DNA from 2 places in the Rhabdothermincola salaria genome. Region 2 is predicted to be linked to the other one. Evidence: riboswitches for the same ligand, from Rfam matches in the RefSeq annotation. Region 2 holds a riboswitch; the other holds the start of a gene.

Region 1 (10,501 bases), on a different contig from region 2:
CGCCGGCTGACAATCGACATCGGCGTCATCATCGACGATGTCGACGCATTGCGTGAGTGGGCTGTTGGCCGGCTGTCGGACGGCTACAGCTTTGAGCCGGCCTGGTCTCCGCCGCCCGAGCTGCGGCGCGAGTTCGGCATCGACGCGGACGACGAGGTCAGCACGGTCGATGTGGTGCTCTCGACGTCTGACTATGTCTTCAGGGTCGACACCGAGGAGGGAGTCGTGAACCTGTTGGAGACGGTTCTGGGTGAGTGGGTCGGACACCAGGTCCCGGGCATCGACGTCGTGACGATCTGGTGACCTCGCTGATCCCTGCAGATGCCCATTCCTAGACTCCCTCCCATGAACGAAGACGCCCCAGTTCGGCCGTCCCTCGTCGATTACATGCAGGACCTGGCGGTATCGCTCCCAGAACCCTGGGGTGACGTGGCCGACAGCTCATGCAGCACCGTGCGGAAGGTGTCGAGCCTCATTCGGGCAGGGGGCAACAAGGTGATGTCGCCCAAGCTCCGTGAGGAGCTTGCGCGCGCAGCGGCAGCGGCCGGGCTCGAGACCGATCGGCCGCTGTCAGATCCGACCCTGACTCCAGACTGCTGGGTCCGGTTCGCCAAAGTGCCGTTCGCCGACGTCGGTCTTCTTGTGCCCAGCGAGAACGACCTTCGGCGCTGGGTCCTCAGTCGGGTAGGCCGACCCGGGCCATTCGTTCACTGCGACAGTCCCCAGGTCGAGTTCAGCATTCCTGGTCGCAAGCAGCGCATCGATCTGCTCCTCAAGGAGAGGGGCTCCGCTGGCCGGTGGACAGGCCTGGTCGTCGTCGAGTTCGAGCTGAGCAGCCCATCGGGCACGGTCGGGCAGGTGATCGACTACCTCAACCTCCTCGCCAAGACCGACATGGCGCAGGGCAAGTCCCTTCGCGGGGTCATCGTCTCCGCTGGCCGGTACCCCCGAGAAGACCAGCATCTGGACCGGGAGCAACCATGGCCGATCGAGTGGTGGGTCCTGAACGCGCATCTCGAAAAGGTGGCCGAGTCCCCGTCGCCATGACTTCCTAGGCCCTGCAGCACTACGAGGAGTGGTGCGAAGCCTGGGTGATGCCGGGGGCGCGGCGGCGCGGGTGCCTAGCAGAACCCTCCTGCCACGGTCCGGCGGAAGTGTCACACCCCCTTTGTAGTGTGAGAGGTGGCTCAAGAGCGGACGGCGTGAGAGGTACTCGGCCTGTCGTCCCGGCAACCGTCCACCAACGGTGCCCCGAGGGAAGAGCCGGCCCCTGTCACGGCAAAGGTGGGACACCCGAGGTGTCCCAGAGAGGACCCTCGATGCACACCGACCCCCACGGCTTCCTCGGCGAGGCCGACGCCGACCAGCGCGCTCCCGTCAGCGAATCGTTCCTCGTCAGCATCAGCGGGGGCGGCGGGGTCGACGCCTTCCGTTGCGCCTTGGTGCGCAAGTTCGCCGACCTCGTGGGACGCGGCTCGCACTGCGTGATCCTCGAGCGCACCTTCCTAGAGCGCCACTACACCCAGGCCCTGCTCACCCCAGTAGGTGCCCACGTCGAAGCCGTCGGCCACCGCTACCTCGAACCCGTAGGTCTCGAGCTCAGCGGCGACCAGATCGACGAGCTCACCCGGCGGGGCTGGCAGCCGCCCCTGGATCCCGACGAACACGACGGCGCACCCGAGAACTGGTGGATCGAGGAGCCGGGCCCGCATCATCTCGATGCCACCGCCGATCAGCTGTTGTCGACGCTGATCGGCGTGTACGGGCTCACGGCCGACGAACCGGTGTCGGTGACCGTCTTTCCCGCCGACTGCCAGGAGTGGGAGTGGGTGGACGACCCCACCGAACCCTTCGGCGGGTACATCGACAGCCTCGAGTGACACCCACCCACACTCCGCCGGCGACTGTGCGGCACCTATCCGACGCAGTCATGCGCTGGCTTTGCATCTCATCTTGACGACCTGAGGGGCCTGGCCCTGTGACGGTCGGGCAACCGACGCCTCGGCGCACGGTGCCACCGCCAGGACCGATGAGGAGGACACCATGTCGAACCCCAGCCCGTACTCCGTCACTGCCCGCGCCATGGTGAAGGTCACCGACCTCGATGCTCTCGTCACCCAGATCGACCGGCTCGTGAAGCTCAGCCCCAAGATCGAGCCCATCGAGGACGGCACCTACCGGGACGGGTGGGAGCGCCGCGAAGGCAGCTTTGTGCACCTCGACGACGACCCGAGAGACATGGTCAGGTTCGCTCTTGGGCTCCTGCATCTCGGGGCGAAGGGCATCGACGTCGAAGCCGACGGCTGGGTCGTCGACGACTCCGGTTCCAGCTTCGAGATCGAGCTGCAGGTCGGGGAGTGCGAGGTCGTTGGTCCCCAGAGCGCGGCCGACTGGCTCGGGGAGTTGGAGGGCTCCTCGGCGACGATCCTGCAGGCCCGGGTCGCCGTCCGCCTGCTCGAGACCCTCGCCGGGGCCGAGGCACGGGTCATCTCCCTGGTCGCCGAGCGCGCCGACGTCGAGCCGGGCCTCACCCTCGACGCACCCCAGTGCGAGATCACCCTCGTCCCTGGGGTGCCGGTCGAAGAGAGCGACCTACCGCCAGCCCACCAGCGCATCGTGGTCACCGACGGCGGCCGCCACTACGAGACCGACGAGAACGGCTACCTGGTGAACCGCCCGGCGGGCTACCCGGCCAACCGGTCGGGCCGGCGCCCTCTGCGCTTCGACGGGGACACGGCCAGAACGGTCGTGCATTTCCTGCACTTCATCCCGATCACCCGAGGCTTCGCCATGGCGTGGGTGCTCGACAACGCCCCCGGCTGGGACGCCAACGGGCTCTTCGGCGCCCTCGGCTCCGCCGGTCTCATCGAGCAACCGCCGTCGGCCGGCATGCCCCGCCTGGTAGACGGAGTGGGCTGGGTCGACATCGAACCGAGCGGCATCTCCTCCCGCATCGAGTTCGATTCGACGGCCTTTCGCTGACGGTGAGCGGCGCATCCCCCCGGTCGCTTGGTCGGAGCCTTGCCCGCGTTCCTCGGACGCCTCGTGCGTTGCTACGGAGGCTGTTTCGCACCAGGCGCTTCAACGAGTGGGTGCGCCTGTAGGTACTCGGCCTGCACCCCAGCAACCGTCCACCAGCGGTGCTCCGAGGTAAGAGCTGGTCGGGTAATCGGCAAAGGTGGCACAGCCCTCGGTGCCCACGAACATCCTTGGAGGACACCATGGCCACGTCAGCTTCCCCGCTCGACGACCCCCGAGAGCTACCCAGCCCGCGCCCACTTCAAGGGCGGTTCCCGCTCAGCGCCCAGGAGTCCGGCGAGAACCTCCTCGACCGGCTGGAGGCGCTTCTCGGCCAGCTGCAGGCCGACGGGGCGTGGGTGGTGATCATCGCCCCCGTAGGGCGACCCGAGGTGTTCGTGCAGTGCATCGTCACCGAGGTCGGCGCGCACCTCGAAGCGGTCTCCAACACCTACCTGACCGGTACCCCCTGGGCGCTGACCCACGCGCAGCACGACCACCTCGCCCGCCTCGGGTGGACGCCCCCAACCTTGCTGAGGACCCCTCCCTACGGCCCCCCGACTGGGACGACAAGCCCGACATCGCCCGGCACTGGTGGCAAGACGTTGGCGGGGCTGACGCCATCGCACGCTCGGCCCACTCCCTGCTCAGCACCCTCATCGAGGTCTACCGTCCCGGTGAGGTGCCACTCGAGGTCGAGACCTTCCCGACTGCCTGCCAGGTGTGGGCCTGGGAGGACGGCGTCCTGGAAGCCCTCGACACCTAGCCCGGGGTCATCTGACCATTCCTTGAGAATCCGGTGTCCAACGACGGGGGCACCACCAACGACGAACGACCCGAATTGGCACGTTGGCTGATAGACCAATGTGCGACCCGAGAGGTCGAGACACCAGGCGAGGTGTGATGGCGGTGGCGCGTCGTGCGGTGACAGCAGCTCTGTTGGCAGGTGGTCTCGTGGTGGCTGCCTGCGGTGGAGGGGATGGCGGCGGTGAGTCGGCTGACGGAGCTGGTCTTCAGGCTGCAGGGGAGAAGGTCGCCGCGGCAGTTGTCGCGCAAGACTTCGGCGTGTTGTACGGGCGGTTGACCGAGGAGTGCCGGGATTCCCTCTCGCGGGCGGACTTCAACGCAGAGATGACGGTGGCGTTTGCGATGGCCGAGGGCTTCGGTATTGACCTCTCGGAGGCGGAGGTCGGCGAGGTCCTCACTCGCGAGGTGACCGAAACGACCGGGGAGGTCGCCATCGAGTTTCTGTTCGATGGCGAGCCGTTCGACGACGGCGGCGGTTTCGAACCCTACGTCTACGAGGACGGGTCCTGGCGAACAGTTGACTGTGAGTTCTCGGGTGACTCCCCGTCCTCGGAGGACCGGGAGATCTCCGACGGTGATCTGCGTTCGAATTCTGAGGTCGCGGCGGAAGCCGCAGTCGAGGACGCGGTCGCTGGACGGTTCGGGGAGGAGATCGACCTTTCCGCCGGGCTGATCGTCACGGTGTCCGATCCAGTGGCCGAGACTTCCTCCAGGGTCTCCCCCAGAATCAGGTGTCCACCAAAGCGGGGCAACTCCACACCATCTCTGCAGCGAAGCGCCGGAGGTTCCCCGCACGTCGAGTCGGTCGGTGAGCGAGTGTCCCTTCGTATTGAGGCCCCTCCCGGGGAGTAGAGGCTGCCCGATTCAGTTGGCTAGCATGAGGACTGAACTGGCGATGCGGGGCTTCCGTTTGACGCAGACGTGCCGTCACTTGCTGGCAGGCTGGTGAGGGAGCGGAGTGAGGAACGAGACGACGACGCTGATACTGGTCGGAGGCTACGCGGGGTCGGGGAAGACGGAACTGGCGAAAGTCTTGGCATCGCGCACCAGATGGGCGCTCATTGACAAGGACACGCTCACCCGGCCACTTGTCGAGGAGCATGCCGCTCTACTTTGCGGCGACCCAGATGACCGACAGACCGACATCTACCTGGAGAAGATTCGCCCCCTTGAGTATCGGATCCTGCTCGACACGGTGAACGAGGTCCTCGATCTCGGCGCCAGCTTGGTGGTCACCGCACCGTTCCTTAGGGAGCTTCGCGATCCAGATTTCTACGACTGGATGGATGATCGCAGAGAGCTCGATGGGATCAGTGTCCATCTGGTATGGGTCCACGCGGACCTCGACACGATGCGCCGACGGCTCACCCATCGCGGTGCCGGCCGGGACCGCTGGAAACTCGCCAACTGGGACGCCTACCGTGCCGCCATCGACCTCTCCTTCCGACCTGAAGGACCGCACGACGTGTTCGACAACTCCCTCGACGGCGAAGGGACGATCGTCGACCATGCGGCCAGCCTTCTGCAGGCGTGGGGGCTTGTCCGATGAGCGCACTACCCAAGGGCTTGATCCTCTATGGGCCGCCCGCCACTGGGAAGGACACGGTCACCGCCATCCTTACCGAGGATCCTCGGATCGTGCACTTTCGAAAGCTGAAAGCTGGCGCCGGGCGAATGGAAGGGTACCGACGCACCGAAGCCGCCGCGCTCGACGAGCTGGAGCGCTCCGGAAAGCTGCTTTCGGTGGTCGCTCGCTACGGAAATGCCTACGCCATTGACTGGGCCGAGATCGAGCGTCTCGAGGAGGCCGGGCTCACCCCCGTGGTACACACTGCCAGTTTGGAAGAAGCCAACGCCCTGTCTGCGCGACCTGGCTGGAGGGTGTGCGGCCTATGGGCCAGTCGGCGGGTGACAGCCAGACGGCTTCGCGGTCGCAAGGATCTCGATCTACCCGCCCGGCTCGACCTGCGCTCGAACATGCTGCGCGAACTTGCCACCGCTCCTGCCGAGTTCGACCACTTCATTGACACCGACAGGCTCAGCGCGAGCGCGGTCGCGAAGCGTGTCCTCGCCGCGCCGGACCGGACTTCGGCCGCTCGTGGTGTCGACGACGCGGTCCGTGACCCGGACTTGGTCGTGGCGGTCCCAACGCTGCGAGACGCCTACGGTGACCTGGACTGGGAGGCCAACGCCGACTATGCGGCAGCGGTACGGCCCGGTGGCGTGTCAGTCCTGGTAGCCGGGACCGCTGGGCAAGGTGCACGAATTGCCGAGCCCGATCGCGCCCGCCTCATCGACGTGTGGTGCGATGCCCTTGGTCCAGCCCGGGTTGTCGCAGGCCATCTCAATGGCACAGTACCCGGACCGGTGCCGGGGCGACCGCGACCGTTCGTCGTTCCGGTAGAGCCGGGCGCCTACGGACTCGCCCAGGTCGGGCGCGCGCTTCCCGACGCTGTCGTCTACAGCCGAGCCGAAAGCGGTTGGAGTCTGCCGATCGACGCTCCAGAGCCTGGTGCCATCCCGTTCGCCGTCAAGTTCGCAGGACCTGGGAACCGCCCTGTGGCGTGCCGGGAGCAGCTGCGCTGGTGGCACGCGTCCACGCGGACCGCAGCAGCTGCGCTCGAGAACGATGCGGACGCGATCGTTGCCGCCTCACTAGCGGCAGCGGCGACTTTGCCGCTCCCCCGTCGCTGGGAAGATGTCCTGCGGCTCGCTGCGTCGGAGCGGGCAGATGCGGGTGAGGGACGCCGCTACGACGAACGTGTCCGAAAGGCCCTGGAGCGATGACGGCGACCACCCCGGTCGTGGTCACCGGATCAGACGAACTCATCGCCAACTGGGATCGCGGCGAACTGGTGCACTTCGGCGCTCCTGGCGCCCAGGTCCTGCGAGCATCTAATTGGCGCAACGACCGACTCACAAGGGTCCAGCATCTCTACGCTGCGGAACTCGACGTGACCGACGCTGTCTGGCGCTGCGGGCTCATCCTGGCGCGGTCCAGACTCGACACCGTCTCGATGCGCCGCTGCAGGAGCGCGGACGTGATCGTCATCGAGGACTGCACGATCGACGTCCTCGACATTCGCGAGTTGAGGGGAGGGGTTGCCCTGAACCGATGCCAGATCGGACAGCTGGTCGTACACGGAGCTGCACAGATCGCTGCTTCTGACGTCATCGCCACCCATGTGCGCGTCACCGACATCGGGGACGCCGTCGATGTGTCCGCATTGACCTGCGAGACGCTGCGCATTGCCGAGAGCAGCGGCGCTGACACGACTTCCGTGTCGCTGGTTGACCTGAAGGTTCGCGACGAGTTGCGACTCGAGAATCTTACGGCCGTCAATGTCGCCACACGCCGCGTCACTGCCGGCGCAATCCTGTTTCGCGATGTCATCGCCGAGGAGGTCGTGGTCGCTGACTCGCACGCAACTCGGGTCTCGGTGACCAGATTGCGTGCAGCTGCGGGCAAGACTTGTCCGGTCACGATCGGTGGCTCGGTGACCTCTTCGGTCGAGATTCAGGCAGCCAGCACTGACCGCCCTGCGGTGGATCTGACGATGAGAGGCCTTCGTGTCTCTGGGGACCTGCTGGTTGCCGGCTCCATGCACGTCGCCCTGGAGACCGGCCGAGTCGATGGGACACTTCGACGCGACCATGTCCGGAATTCAGGCACCACTGTCGTCGCCGACTCAGCGTTCGAGATCGCGACCGTCGAAGTGCCCGAGACCAGGATCCGCAACCGTCGCCAGGCGTTGGCCACCGCAACAGCGCTGCTCGGTCACGACGGCCCGACCGCCCTCGCGACACTCCGCCGCAGTCTCGACGATCGACCAAGAGAGCAGGACCAGGTGTATTTCGCTGAACGCTGCGCCAATGGCCGCCGAGGATGGGGAAGAGTTCCCGAGCTCGGTCAGCGGTGGACTTTCGGCTACGGAGTGCGACTTGCCGAGCCGCTTGCTTTCCTTGTCGGCGGCATCATACTAACCGCCGTTGTCATCGGCGTGGCCGCCCCCGAAGTTGTTGGCCCCAACGACGACCCCAGCTGGGGACGCACGGTCGCGTTGGCAGCACAACTGTGGTTCAACGTCGGTGTCGGGTTGCCCGAGGCGGCCCGAGGACCGGGTTGGGCGATCACCGCAGTGCTCCTGACCACCTTGGGACTCGTGTTCGTTACAACGCTCATCGGTATTGGCATCCGAAGGCTCGTCCGATGAGTACGCCCGTCTTGGTCCTGGACGTCGGCGGCGTCATCCTCGTGGACGCCATGCGGGAAGTACTGCGCGAGCTGGCTATCGAGTGTGGGTCCAATGAGCACTCCCTGCAGACCGCGTACCGTGGCTCGGGGCTCCGGGACAGCTTGTGGCGGGGTCAGATCTCGACGAAGGAGTTCTGGCCTGCGCTGGCAGCCCATGCCGATCGTCGCTTCCCCCCAGCGGCGGAGATGGACGCCCGGATCGTCGTAGCGAGCATGCCGCTGCCTGGCGCGGCCTTTGCTGCGCAGCACCTCGATCGCTTATTGCTCGCCAGCAACCACCGGACTGAGTGGCTCATGCCGGCGCTGGCGGCGGCGTCGGTGAACCTCGACCCGGACCGGATCGTCTGTTCGTCTGCAATCGGAGTCTGCAAGCCCGACGCGTCCTTCTACCACGAAGTCAGCTCGAGGATCGCCCGCCACTTCGGTCCCGACGCACGGAAGGTCTTCGCCGACGACCAGGAACGCAACCTCACGGTCCCGGCTGACCTCGGGTGGAAGACGATCCTGGTCACCTCCCCGGAGCACCTGGAGGAGTGTCTCCTCAGCTAGTTGGTATCGACGCTCGTGCGCGAACAGCGGGGTTTGAGTGGGCACGTCGACGTGGGAGGTTAAGCGTTGTAGTCGGGTGGACGGCATCCGTGCCCGGGCGCTGATCCGTCGTTCAGAGAGGTATGCACTATGGCCGGTCAAATGGCACCGGGCGAAGAGACGTGGGGGCTGGACCTCAACGAGGCAGCCGAGCTCATCGATGACGCACAGTCGGCCTTTCGGCGCGGCGTGCTCCTGCCGTTGTAGGGCGTGGAGAAGATCTGCGAAACGACAATTCGTTTCGTCCGGTTCAGCCCGGCGAGCATCGCCGATATCGACCTGATCATCGAGTACGCCCGCGAAGGGGTGGCCGGCATAGCTGGTGCTGACGGAGTGAAGGATCCCGTGCTCATCGAGTACTTCGACGAGCGGGTGGTGGGCGACCAACTGATCGATCTCGTTCAAGCTCGCCTTGACGTCCTCCTCGAATCACTGGAGTCCGCCGCCCAACGAGGAGATGCCGACGCCGCCAGCCAGCTCACCGACCTGTGCCGCACCGGTGTTCGCTCGCACCGGCTCCTGTTGTCCCTCAGTAGCGCAGCCGAGCAGATCCTCCGGACCGCGTATCGGCTCGGTCTCGTCGATGCGCTTCGCGACGCCGCGTCGCCGGCCAATGCCCACGACGGGCAGGTTGCGAGCCGCCAGCATCATCGGGCGGCCTTCGAGCTGGCCCTCAACCTTCTCGCCCACCTTGCGTCTGATCCCGAACGAGGCGCCGGCGCTCGCTCCGCGCTGCTCGACCTTGCTGGCTTCGTTGAGACGGCGGGCGAGGCGGTCATCCGACTTCCGATGCACCTGCTCGATGACGGCGAACGCCAGCGGCTGCTGACAATTCACGAAGCGCGCGTCGCGTTGTTCACCTCTGACCCTGTCCGGATTCCGCTCGGGCTCGAACTCCTTCGCGACAATCGCGTCGTCCGATCCGCCGTGTGGCAGGCGTTCGACGCCCGCCACATCGGCTGAACCCCCCCGGTCGAGACATGCCGAGAAAGCCACCTGCCCCGTCTCGCTTCGCAACGAGTTCCGGCGGTGGGAACCTTCTTCGCCCTACCATCTCCGCCGTGCGGGCATTGAGAGTGGTCGTGATCGATGACGATCACTGGAAGAGAACGGCGATGGCTCAGGAACTCGATGCCGACCCACGGATCGGGGTCGTCCACGTCATCGACCAGGACGAGGCCGTCCAGTGGCCACTCGAACGGTGGGAGGGGATCGACGTCGCCATCGTTGACGTCTTCGACGAGAACGCTCCGGCAGAGATCGGCACCGACGTCTTCTCCGGCATCTCCGCGCTCGACCGCCTCGGAGATCTGCCGGTGCGGACCTTTGCCATCACCCCTCATTGCCAGCACCCCCTGATCCAGCTGAGGATCCATCAGGCCAAAGCCGACTGGCTCTACCACCGATGGGAGGTCAATGACCCGGATCGGCTGGTCGCCGCTCTACTCGACCCCCAGCCCGACCACGTTCCGCAGCGTCCCGATGACGCGGTCCTTCGGCAGTACGGATCACATCGGGCGCACACCAACCAGGCGGTCGGGCTGTACCAACGCTCGGCGCTCTCGGGGCTCCTTCGACCTGGAATCGGCATCAAGTCGTTGCACCTGCCACGCCGTACCGTCGACGCCTTTCGGGTTGAGGTGGCTTGTAGCGGATTCGAGGGAACGGAGAACTTGTCGACGGCGACGCGCGTTCATCGCGCGCCGAGATGGCCTGATGTCCGCGACTTCGTGCTGACGCTCCTCGGTCGCCACTCAACGCCCTCGACGGAAGTCGACCGCGACGACGGTGGCATTTCGCACGGAGTCTCACGCCGGTAGGCCCATACGCCGA
Region 2 (10,501 bases):
TCAGGCGATCGGTGAGTCTGCGTGCGCTCGCAGCGCAGGGGCCCGTCGGTCCGACCAGAACGGGGGGTTGCGAAGGCTGCGGGGACTTTCGCCGGTCGCCAGCTGGGCGAAGTCTCTCGGGTGGTCCGACGGCAGCTCGGGTCGTTGACGGCTCGTCAGGCCGAGCTGCCAGGCCATGAGGGCTCGGGTGAGGCTCCGCCGCTCGAGTCAGCCGGGGGCCACCCCGGCAAACTGTGACAGTCGCCCGGAGAGGTCCTGCCATGTCCTTGTCGTGGGAACCGGAGATCTGTGCGTGCAGGGGATCAGGAGGGCGGATGCGGGGGGCAGGGCCGTTGGGCGTGGCGTGCCCTCACCGGGGCGGATAGTTTCCTGCCCAGCGAATCCAGGCGGTCGAGGGGACGGGCACCTCGTTGTGGCGGGTGGCGGTTCGGAGCACGAGCTGCGCCTCGATCTGCGGGCTGGTGCCTCGGGCACGATCGCAAGATCGACAGGGGAGAACCAGAAGTGACGAATCCACCACCACCTCCGGGTTTCGGCGGACCGCCTCCGGCTGGTCCACCACCTCCGTCCCCGTACGGCTCGACGCCGCCGGGAGGGCCGCCACCGAAGGGCCAGTCCAACGGCATGGCGGTCGCCTCTTTGGTGTTCGGGATCCTGACGTTCTTCTGCCTGGGCCCGATCGCCGGCATCCTCGCCATCGTCTTCGGGTTCGTCGGCCTCAACCGGGCCAAGGAGATCGGCGTCGGCAAGGGCATGAGCATCGCCGGGATCGTGCTCGGCGTCATCGGGTCGATCGGCGCAGTCCTGATCGCGGTGCTCTTCATCTTCGCCGCCGACGAAGCCGTCGACGACCTCGGTGGGCAAGCCGATTCGGACACCTATGAGCTGACCATCGATGGGTCGAGCTGCGCGACCGACCAGTTCGGCTTCGTGACCTTCGAGGGCACGATCGCGAACACCTCGGGTTCGGAGAAGAACTTCACCATCGACGTCGAGTTCCGCGACGCCTCTGATGATGTGCTCATCGAGGACCTGGCGGACATCGTCTTCGACCTGGCACCTGGGGACACTGCCCGATGGGATGTCACGACGAACATCGAAGAGGACGTCGAGCTGGTGTGCGACGTCACGAGCGTCGACAACTTCTTCAACTGACCGGCTTGACCAGCGTTGCTACCGGCCTCGCCGCCGCAGCACGTCGACCTGTTCGGCGGTCTCGGGCGCGGGTCGATGGGCCTTGCGGGTTCCGGCGCGCATGTCACTCAGGCGGGTGGTGATCGAGTCGAAGTCGTGGCCCTGGTCGGCGAGCAGGCAGCCGATGACGGTGCCGGTGCGGCCGATGCCGCCCCAGCAGTGCACGTACACCACGCCGCGCTCGCGATGGATGCCGATCAGCTGGACCAGACGGTCGTACTCGGCGTCGGTGGTGATGTCGAGGTCGGGGATGGGGACCGGGACGTGCTCGAGGTCGAGGCCGCGAGCGGTGCCCACCTCGGCGAGCACCGGGGCGTACAGGGTCAGCTGGTCTTCCGGTGTGGTGAGGTCGATGAAGGTGTGCACGCCGGCATCGACCAGCAGGTCGACCTTGGCCCGGGTGGCGACCGGCCCGCGACGGGTGGCGGGGTACTCGCCGGCGAGGACGGCACCCGGTTCGACCCACCAGGCGTGGTGGTGGTCGTCGTGCGCCCACGGCACGGGCGGAGTCGCCCCGGCTCCCCGGGCGTGGAGCTGCCGGCCCAGCTCGGTGATGCGGCTGCCGAGCGCCAGTACGTCTCGCCAGTCGGCGGGGATCCCGGATGCTCCCCAGCGGGCACCGGCGAGCTGGCCGGCGATGGCGGCGGTGGTGTCGGCGTCGTCGCCGAGGTTTGCCGCCCGCAACACGGCGTCGGCGAAGTCCTGCGCGCCGGCCACGGCCCAGATGGCCGCCTCGAGGGCGTCGACGCAGTACCCGGTGCCTCGGATCTGCGGAGGCTGCCGGTCCCGCCACGACCCACGGGCCACGGCCTCGATCTCCGGGTGCAATGGACCCCACGACCAGAAGTCGGGGTCGAGGACCTCCTCGGCCGGCATCCCTCCGATGAGAGCGGCCGTCATGGCGCCCAGCACCCGGCAGGCGTCGACGGGGCGGGTTGCGGCGTGCGTGGACCGGCTCGACTCCCCGGAGCGTTCGGCGGCCTCGGCGATGTCGGTGTGCCAGCGGATCGGGACCGGTGCCAGTCGCATGAGAGAGCCGTTGGCAGCGGCGTCCTCGTCAGGCTGGGGGTCGACAGCCTCGCCGGTGCGCTCGAAGCGGCGAAGCTGGCCGGCGACGGTGCCGCCGATGTCGAAGCAGCGACCGTTGGACGCCAGATACCCCTGGTCTCGCCAGAGCACGTAGCGCCGGAGGTGGTCGGCGAGGTCGAGCTCGTCGCAGTCGACGAGCGACTCGGCCATGCACAGCGCCATGGAGGTGTCGTCGGTCCACTCACCTAGCTGGAGCCGGAACGGCCCGCCGCCGACCATGTCCGTAAGTGGCGCGAAGCTCCCGGGGGCCCGGAACTCGACGGTCGTGCCCACCGCATCACCGGCGGCGAGGCCCAGAAGCGCGCCGATGGAACGGTCTTCGCGGCTGTGGCCTTCGATTCGACTCATGGAGCCATTGTCGCCGCAGGTTGGGACACCGAGGAGCCCGGACCAGGCGGTCAGCGCAGGGACCGTGGTTGCCAGGTGCGGAGCGTTCGACGAGCCCCATCGGCCGCCCTGCGTTCGTTCCGCGACTGGTTCCGCCTGGTGGCGGCGCGAAGCGTCCACGTGCTTGGCGTCGTCTCGGTTCAGTCTCCCAGACTGAGCGACACGTTCCAGTTTCGCTCTTCGAGTTCGGTCCGGCTGTAGCTCAGCTCACCGCGCCGCCCGACCTCGATCACGTAGAAGTCTTCGCTCGGCACGTCGACCTCGAACACGACCGTGCAGCCAAGGAACTCGAACATCAGGTCCGCCAGCTCCTCGGGGGACATGTCGTCGCTGTCGTCATCGCTGCGTCCGTCGCCCCTTTCCTCGGTGGCGTTGTCGCCGAAGTACTCGTCGATGACGATGTTGGCGCTGGTTCCTGAGGCGACGATCTCGCCGGAACCGTTGCGGACGGTCACGTTCATCCCGGGCCCGAAGTCCGAGTAGCCCCCGGTGCCGCTACAGGTCTCGGGACCTCCCCGGATGCTGTCCGTGTCCGACAAGGCGAACTCGCCCGTCAGGGTCAGCCCGTCGTCTTCGCTGGCCACAACGAGGGCGAGGGCCAAGGCGCCCAAGCTGACGACCGCTGCGGCCACGATGCCACCGATGACGAGAGGTCGTCGGCGTGTCTCGTCGGCCTGGTTGATCGCCGGCGGCGAGAGGTGGCCCTCCGCGTCTGGCGCCTCGGCGGGGGGCATCCGCTGCGATGCGGCAACGGGTACCTCGTCGTCAGGTCCGTACCACTTGCCGTCGGGGCCTTGCCGCCATCCGTCCGCCGGGGGTGGTGTGTCGCTCATGTTGTCTTCCGCCTTCTGTCGCCCGACGACGACACTGGGAGCTGACCGCCGTCAGCTGCTTTGGTCGTCGACGTGTGACAACGACCCCGCGCCGTCAGAGTACGCGGCGTCGCCGACGCAGGCCGTCCAACCCCGTAGTTCCGAGTGATGCGCACCACCGCCCGAGTCGAGCCGGGCAACTCGGGCGGTCCGCTCCTCGACGCGAACGGAGACGTGGTTGGTGTCGTGTTCGCCATCGAGACGGAAACGGGGTACTCGCTGGTGATCCCCATCGGTGTCGTCAAGAGCCTCGTGGCGAACCCGGTCCAGTTCCGACCGGTCGTTGCGTGTGAGTGACGGATCGGCGGCCCCCACGGGCGCTGTCTCACCCCCTGCGTAGGGTGAGAAGTGGCTCAAGAGCGGACGACGACTCGGGTACTCGGCCCGTCGTCCCGGCAACCGTCCACCAGCGGTGCCCCGAGGGAAGAGCCGGCCCCATCCACACGGCAAAGGTGGGACGCCTCGGCGGTGTCCCGGAGGAGGACACCCGATGCACCCCCACGAGTCCAACGCCCCCGAGATCGAGTGGGTGTTCGGCTGCAACACCGTCCTCGGCTACGTCGCCGCCGGCCAACGCCACTCCCGGTTCAACGGCCATCGCGTGCCCTATCGACCGGATCCCGACCTCACCCGCGGCGCCCGTTGGTGCTCGACGGACTGGCTGACCATCGACCGGGGCCAACGTGGCTTTGCCGCCCGGGATCAGGCCGGGCTCTCTCGAATGGGCATGTTCGTCACCGGTCAGGTGGACGGCGGCCTCGTCGTGGTCGTCGACGACGAGGACCTCGGACGAGCCGTCGTGGCGGTCCGCGCTCTTGTCGACTCGAGCGCACGCCGCGGCGACGGCCCGACGGAGTGGTCGATGGCCCTGGTGCGCGCCACCGGTCGGACTCGGCCGGCGCTACGGCTCGGCGTCACCCGCGACGACGATGCCATCGAGCGCGCTCTCGCTCATCTGACCAGGGAGGTGCCGGTGGAGTGGGCCTTCTGGTTCGCCAGCGGCATGGGCGACCTCCCCGACGTCGGCAAGCTCCTCCACCCGGACGGGACCACCTGGGCCCAGCCCGAGGGCGCGATCTACCTGGAGTCCGAACCCGTGCCGGTCCGGCTCGTCGAGCTGGCGGCCATCCACGGCAACGGCCTCGCGAGCACCGGACCCTCACCGATCATCCGGATCGACGACGAGTCGTGGCGACCCCTCGAGGACGACGAGCTCACCACCGACCACGACCTCAGCCCCTGGCTGCAGCCGGATTGAGTCCGCGAGGGATCCGACCGCTTCGACGGAGGGAGGACAGCTTGGTGCCCGGCGCGAGCGGTCGCCCCCTGCGGTCGTTGGGCGTGGCAGGCTCGCTGACGCCCCGCCCTGGACCAGCGGCGAGGACGGAAAGCGGCGGAGCGACGGCCACCGGCAGTCGAGAAGGGCAGTCACCACGATGGGCACTCTGATCCCCGAGGACTTCGACCTCGACACGCTGGCCAACGACGCCGAGCGGGTGGTCGTGCGAGCCCTCGTTGACGGCCTGTTCGACAGCTGGCTCGTCATCCCCGACGTCGGCCTGCACACGAAAGCCAAGGACCACCAGAGCGACATCGTGCTCGTCCACCCCGAGATGGGCGTCGTGTTGCTGGAGGTGAAGGGCCACCGCATGGCCATCCGCCAGGGCCAGTGGGTCGGCCAGGAGGGCACGCCCCTCAAGCCCCAGCCCGTCGCCCAGGCCAAGGACAACGCCTACGCCCTGCGCCGCCGCATCCGCAAGGAGGTCGACGGCCTCGACCACCTCGAGGTCGAGTACGGCATCGCCCTGCCCAACACCCGCGCCGTCGACGGCAACCTCCCCACCGACGTCGACCCGGCCCAGGTGCTCGTCTCGGAGAACCTGGCCGGTGGCGGTGCCGTCACCGACGCCGTCGAGCACCTGGCCCTGCTGCGGCGCTGGTCCACGCCGCTCACCCAAACCCAGCTCGAGGGCATCGTCGCCCTGCTGCGCCCCGACGTCGACTTCGCCTGGGACCCCGAAGCCCGCACCACCGCCACCCGCGAACGCCTCCGTGAGCTCTGCGAGACCCAGGTCGGTGCCCTCGTCCCCCTCATGGCCAACCGCCGGGTGGTCGTCACCGGCGGCGCCGGCACCGGCAAGACCCGCCTGGCCGTCGGCTGGGCCTGGCGGGCGTGGAACGAGGGCGACCGGGTGCTGCTCACCTGCTTCAACGAACCCCTCGCCCGCTGCATGGCCGACGAGATGTGTGGCTCCGACGGCGAACCGGTCGAGGACCTCGACACCGGGGCCTTCCTGCGCTTCTCCCTCGGCCTGCCCGGCATGCCCCGCCTCACCATCCCCGACGACGCCGACGCCTTCTGGTGGGACAACGTGGCCGTCGGCCACCTCCACAAGCACTGGCCCCTCGTCGGTGCCGCCTACGACACGATCGTCGTCGACGAGGCCCAGGACTTCAGCCCCGCCTGGCTGGCCCAGCTGGCCGCCCTCCTCGACCCCGACGGCCGGCGCCGCATGCTGCTGCTCGCCGATGAGGAGCAAGCCCTCTTCGACCGGGGCTTCGTCATCCCCCACCCCGACGACGGCTGGGTGCGCGCCGAGCTGCTGAACAACTGCCGCAACGCCCTGCCCATCGCCCGCATCCTGCGCTACAAGCTCGGCGGCGCCCCCGCCCCGGCGGCCAGCCCCGACGGCCTCGGGGTGCACTGGCGCCCCGCCGCGGACCTCGACGCCGTGGTCGCCGCCGTCGGCGCCGAGCTCAGCCGCCTCATCGACGACGAGGGCCGCGACCCCGCCGGTATCTGCGTGGGCACCTTCCACACCGACGTGCGCCAGGCCCTGCGTCGCGCCCTCGACCTCGTGGCCCACGACGAGCGCCTCGACCCCGACGAGGTGGTGTGCGAGAACGTCCACCGCCTCAAGGGCCTCGAGTTCGACACCCTGATCCTCGCCGGTCCCGACGACGAGGACGACCTCATGGTCCTCTACGTCGGCGTCAGCCGCGCCGTCACCGAGCTCGTCGTCGTCGGCCCCGAACCCCTCGCCGACCGCCTCGGCCTCCGCCCCCGCCCGGTCTGACCGCAGGCGCCCCTCCGAGAGGGTGGGCCCGAACCTCACGCGGCCACGACCTACCCTGGCCCTGCCCGGCGGGGGACCGCGGCAGAGAGACGAGGACGTCACATGCGACAGCACCGCGCACCACGACCGAGTGCGGTGGTGCTCCTCCTGGCCGCCCTCGCCCTGCTCGCCGCCTCGTGCACGTCCGACGACACCGCCACGTCCGAGAACAGCGACAGCAACCGCACTGGTGGCGCCAACAGCGTCGCCGTCGCCGCCCTTCCGGGCTCGGACACCTCGCTCTCGTGGGCCGACTGCCTGGACCCCGACGACGAGCCCGATCCCGGCGACGTGGTCTGCACCACCATCGAGGCCCCCATCGACTACGACGACCCCGACGGCGAGACGCTGCGCCTGGCCGTCGAGGTCGTGCCCGCCACCGAGCCCGACCCCATCGGCTCGCTGTTCGTGAACTTCGGCGGCCCCGGCGGGGAGACCGTCCCCGAGACCGAGGCCTGGGCGAGCACCCTGCCCGAGGCCATCACCAGCCGCTTCAACGTGGTGGGCATGGACCCCCGCGGCGTGGGCCAGAGCGGAAGGGTCGTCTGCGGCCCCGTCCCCGACGGCGTCGACCTCACCCCCACCGACGACGAGTTCGAGGCCTTCCTGGTGCAGAGCACCGTCTTCTCCTCCGCCTGCCTGCGCGACACCGGCGCCTTGCTCGGTGCGGTGGGCACCGACAACGTGGCCCGCGACATCGACCACGTCCGCGAGGCCCTCGGCGAGGAGCAGATCACCTACTACGGCTACTCCTACGGCACCCTGCTGGGCGCCCGCTACGCCGACCTCTTCCCCGACCGGGTGCGGGCCATGGTGCTCGACGGCGCCGCCGACCCCACCGCCCCGCTGGTCGACCGCTTCGTCGAGATGGCCATCGGCCGCGAGAAGGCCTTCGACCGCTTCCTCGCCGAGTGCGCCGCCGACGCGGCCTGTGCCTTCCACTCCAGCGGTGACCCCGCCGGCGCCTTCGCAGCCCTCCGGGCCGAGTTCCTCTCGGGCACGGCCGAAGGGGAGCAGTTCGCCGAGGTGCTCACCGCCGCGCCCAACGCCATCTTCTACCGGGGTCAGCCCGCCTACGACGGCCTGGCCCACTGCCTGGCCGCCCTCGCCGAACCCGGATTCGTCGACAAGCCCCAGAACGAGGTGCTCGAGGTCGTGGCCGGTGCCTGCGCCCTCCCGCTCGCCGGGGACGGTCCCGAGGACCCCGAGGATGCCGACGACCCCGACGACCCCGGCTTCGAGCGGCCGATCGTGAACCCGCTGGCTGCCGAGGGGTCGTTCCACGCCATCAACTGCGCCGACTACCCCACGCCGACCCGCGAGCAGCTCGAGGCCGCCGAGGCGAGGGTCGCGGCCGAGGCTCCCCGCTTCGGTGCCGGCGCAGTGGAAGCCGCCGCCACCTGCCTCACCTGGCCCACCCCGCCGACAGGCACCAACACTGCGGTCACGGCCGAGGGGCTGCCGCTCATCGTGGTGGTGAACACGACCCACGATGGCGCCACGCCGCTGGTCACCGCCGAGCGCATGGTCGCCGCCCTCCCCGAGGGCCGACTGGTCGTGGTCGACGGCGCCGTGCACGGGTCGTTCCCGCTGGAGCTGGCCGGCGACGGCCCGCCGGAAGCGTGCCTCGACGTGGCCATCATCGACTACCTCGTCGACCTCGTGGCCCCGCCCGAGGGCCTCGAGTGCTCGGTCATCGCCCGCGGCCCCGGCGAGCCCCGTGAGCTGCCCGGCCGCCCCAACCCGCTGTTCACGACCGACGGCTGAGCGGCCACGCCCTAACGTGGCCGAGGGGGACGGGAGGGAACCCGATGGGCGTCCAACACGTGAAGGCCGACGAACCCGTGGCCGACGTCGTCGCGGTCCTCGAGGCGGACGGGGTGGTGATCGTGGACGGCCTGCTCGACGACGACCTCCTCGCCCGCTTCAACGCCGAGCTCGACCCGCTGCTCGAGCGGGCTCGACCCGACGACGGCCGGTTCGTGAACCAAGCCGTGGCCGGCTTCTTCGGCGACAAGACCCGCCACGTCGTCGGCGTGGCCGGCAAGTCGCCCGTCTTCGCCGCCGAGGTCATGACCAACCCTGTCCTGCGGGGCGTGTGCGACGAGGTCCTGCTGCCGAACTGCGCCCGCTACCAGCTCAACCTCGCCCACGTCATGGACCGCGGCCCCGGTTCGGTGCGCCAGTGGCCCCACCGCGACGAGCTGGTGTGGAACCAGCTCCCGACGCCGCACCCCGAGGTCCAGGTGGCCTCGGTCATCGCCCTCGTGGACTTCACCGCCGACAACGGCGCCACCGTCGTGGTCCCCGGGAGCCACCGCTGGGACGACCGCGACCGCCAGCCCACCGACGACGAGTGGGTGGCCGCCGAGATGCCGGCCGGCTCCGCCGTCGTGTACCTCGGCTCGACCATCCACGCCGGCGGTTCCAACACCACCGACGGGTGGCGCCGAGGCATGCACCTCAGCTTCTGCCTCGGGTGGTTGCGCACCGAGGAGAACCAGTACCTGGCCACCCCGCTCGAGGTGGCCCGCACCCTGCCCCGCGACGCCCAGGAGCTGCTCGGCTACGCCGCCCACGACGCCATCGCCACCGGCGGCGGCTACCTCGGCACCGTGGAGGTGCAGGACCCCGTCGAGCTCATCGCCCGCGGCGAGCTGTAGCCACCAGCGGTGGAGGCGCCCGGCCCTACGGTCAGCGCCGGCACAGCCGCTTCAGGAGGAGCGGAATATTCAGCACTGATCACGGTTCCGACTGGAGTACGTCTCGTCGATCCGTGGAGGGCCGGCAGTGCCCACTCCTCTCCGTCCAGCACCCGCCACCACGGCCACGGCCGCGCGCTCCGGTGCCGCGGCGGAACACCACCTCGGCGGGGCCTCGTCGTGATCGACGCCCTCAAGGATCGCGTCGTCGAGGCGACCGGCCAGCTGTTCGCCCACGGACCCCGGCCTCTCGCCCACACGCTCGAGCATCCGGGCGATCCCGGGTTGCTGGGACCGGACTCGGTCTCGTGGCGGGTGATGGGCGACGCCTCGGTCTTCGTCGGCGGCATCCGCGCCCTCGTGATGCAGACCGCCCACCCCGAGGTGGTGGCCGGGGTCGAGCAGCACTCGCGCTACCGGGCCGACCCGCTCGGCCGGCTCTCGCGCACGGCCGCCTACGTCACCGAGACGACCTACGGGGCCATGCCCGAGGTCGAGGCCGCCGTCGCCGGGGTCCGCGCCGCCCACCGCCCCGTGCACGGCCACTCCGACCGCCAGCGGCCGTACCGCGCCGGTCACCCCGAGATGGCCGCCTGGGTGCACAACGCCCTCACCGACTCCTTCCTCGCCGCCTACCAGGCCTACGGGCCCGAGCCGCTCTCCGACGCCGACGCCGACCGCTTCGTCGCCGAGCAGACCCGGATCGGCGCCCTGCTCGGCGCCCGCCCGCTGCCGCCCACCGCCCCGGACCTGCGGAACTGGATCCGCGACCTCGACGCGGTCGCGCCCTCGTCGGCCCAGCAGGCCTCCATCGACTTCCTGCGCGACCCGCCGCTCGCCCTACCGGTGCGGGTCGGCTACCGCCTCCTGTTCGAGGCCGCGGTGGCGACCCTCCCCGAGTGGATGGTCGACATGACCGGCCTGTCGCCGCGACCGGGCGCCGCCCAGGTGGGGCGCACCACCCTCGGCGCCCTGCGCTGGACGCTCGGCGCCTCCCCGTCGTGGCACCTCGCCCTCGTCCGCGGCGGCGCCCCCGTGCCGAAGGGGCTGTTCCGCCAGCCCCTCCCCGCCGACGCCCACCTCGACGACGAACGGCGACCCGAGATGCCCGAGACCCCCGACACGGTCGCCTCGTGAAGAC

The links. Region 2 has a riboswitch for S-adenosylmethionine ahead of LUW87_RS08720 (hypothetical protein). Riboswitches for the same ligand answer to the same signal wherever they lie in the genome.
Region 1: it holds a riboswitch for S-adenosylmethionine, as region 2 does, so the genes downstream of both, LUW87_RS15550 (hypothetical protein) here and LUW87_RS08720 (hypothetical protein) in region 2, are expected to answer to the same signal.

Annotation. Positions count from the first base shown of each region.
Region 1 is NZ_JAJQXW010000004.1:46,695-57,195, reverse strand. It holds gene LUW87_RS15565 (hypothetical protein) at 1-303, shown strand, start outside; gene LUW87_RS15560 (hypothetical protein) at 346-1,047, shown strand; SAM riboswitch class IV at 1,186-1,291, shown strand; gene LUW87_RS15555 (TY-Chap domain-containing protein) at 1,320-1,880, shown strand; SAM riboswitch class I at 1,946-2,036, shown strand; gene LUW87_RS15550 (hypothetical protein) at 2,044-2,982, shown strand; SAM riboswitch class IV at 3,079-3,185, shown strand; partial or broken gene LUW87_RS19450 (hypothetical protein) at 3,222-3,497, shown strand; gene LUW87_RS15545 (hypothetical protein) at 3,533-3,784, shown strand; gene LUW87_RS15540 (hypothetical protein) at 3,922-4,677, shown strand; gene LUW87_RS15535 (P-loop nucleotide/nucleoside kinase family protein) at 4,784-5,374, shown strand; gene LUW87_RS15530 (hypothetical protein) at 5,371-6,612, shown strand; gene LUW87_RS15525 (hypothetical protein) at 6,609-8,039, shown strand; gene LUW87_RS15520 (HAD family hydrolase) at 8,036-8,629, shown strand; gene LUW87_RS15515 (hypothetical protein) at 8,879-9,631, shown strand; gene LUW87_RS15510 (hypothetical protein) at 9,751-10,488, shown strand.
Region 2 is NZ_JAJQXW010000001.1:1,870,132-1,880,632, reverse strand. It holds gene LUW87_RS08745 (hypothetical protein) at 1-148, shown strand, start outside; gene LUW87_RS08740 (DUF4190 domain-containing protein) at 625-1,155, shown strand; gene LUW87_RS08735 (ADP-ribosylglycohydrolase family protein) at 1,174-2,631, opposite strand; gene LUW87_RS08730 (hypothetical protein) at 2,811-3,404, opposite strand; gene LUW87_RS08725 (trypsin-like peptidase domain-containing protein) at 3,651-3,839, shown strand; SAM riboswitch class IV at 3,894-4,001, shown strand; gene LUW87_RS08720 (hypothetical protein) at 4,033-4,800, shown strand; gene LUW87_RS08715 (NERD domain-containing protein) at 4,979-6,619, shown strand; gene LUW87_RS08710 (alpha/beta hydrolase) at 6,722-8,425, shown strand; gene LUW87_RS08705 (phytanoyl-CoA dioxygenase family protein) at 8,470-9,321, shown strand; gene LUW87_RS08700 (oxygenase MpaB family protein) at 9,541-10,497, shown strand; gene LUW87_RS08695 (SRPBCC family protein) at 10,494-10,501, shown strand, end outside.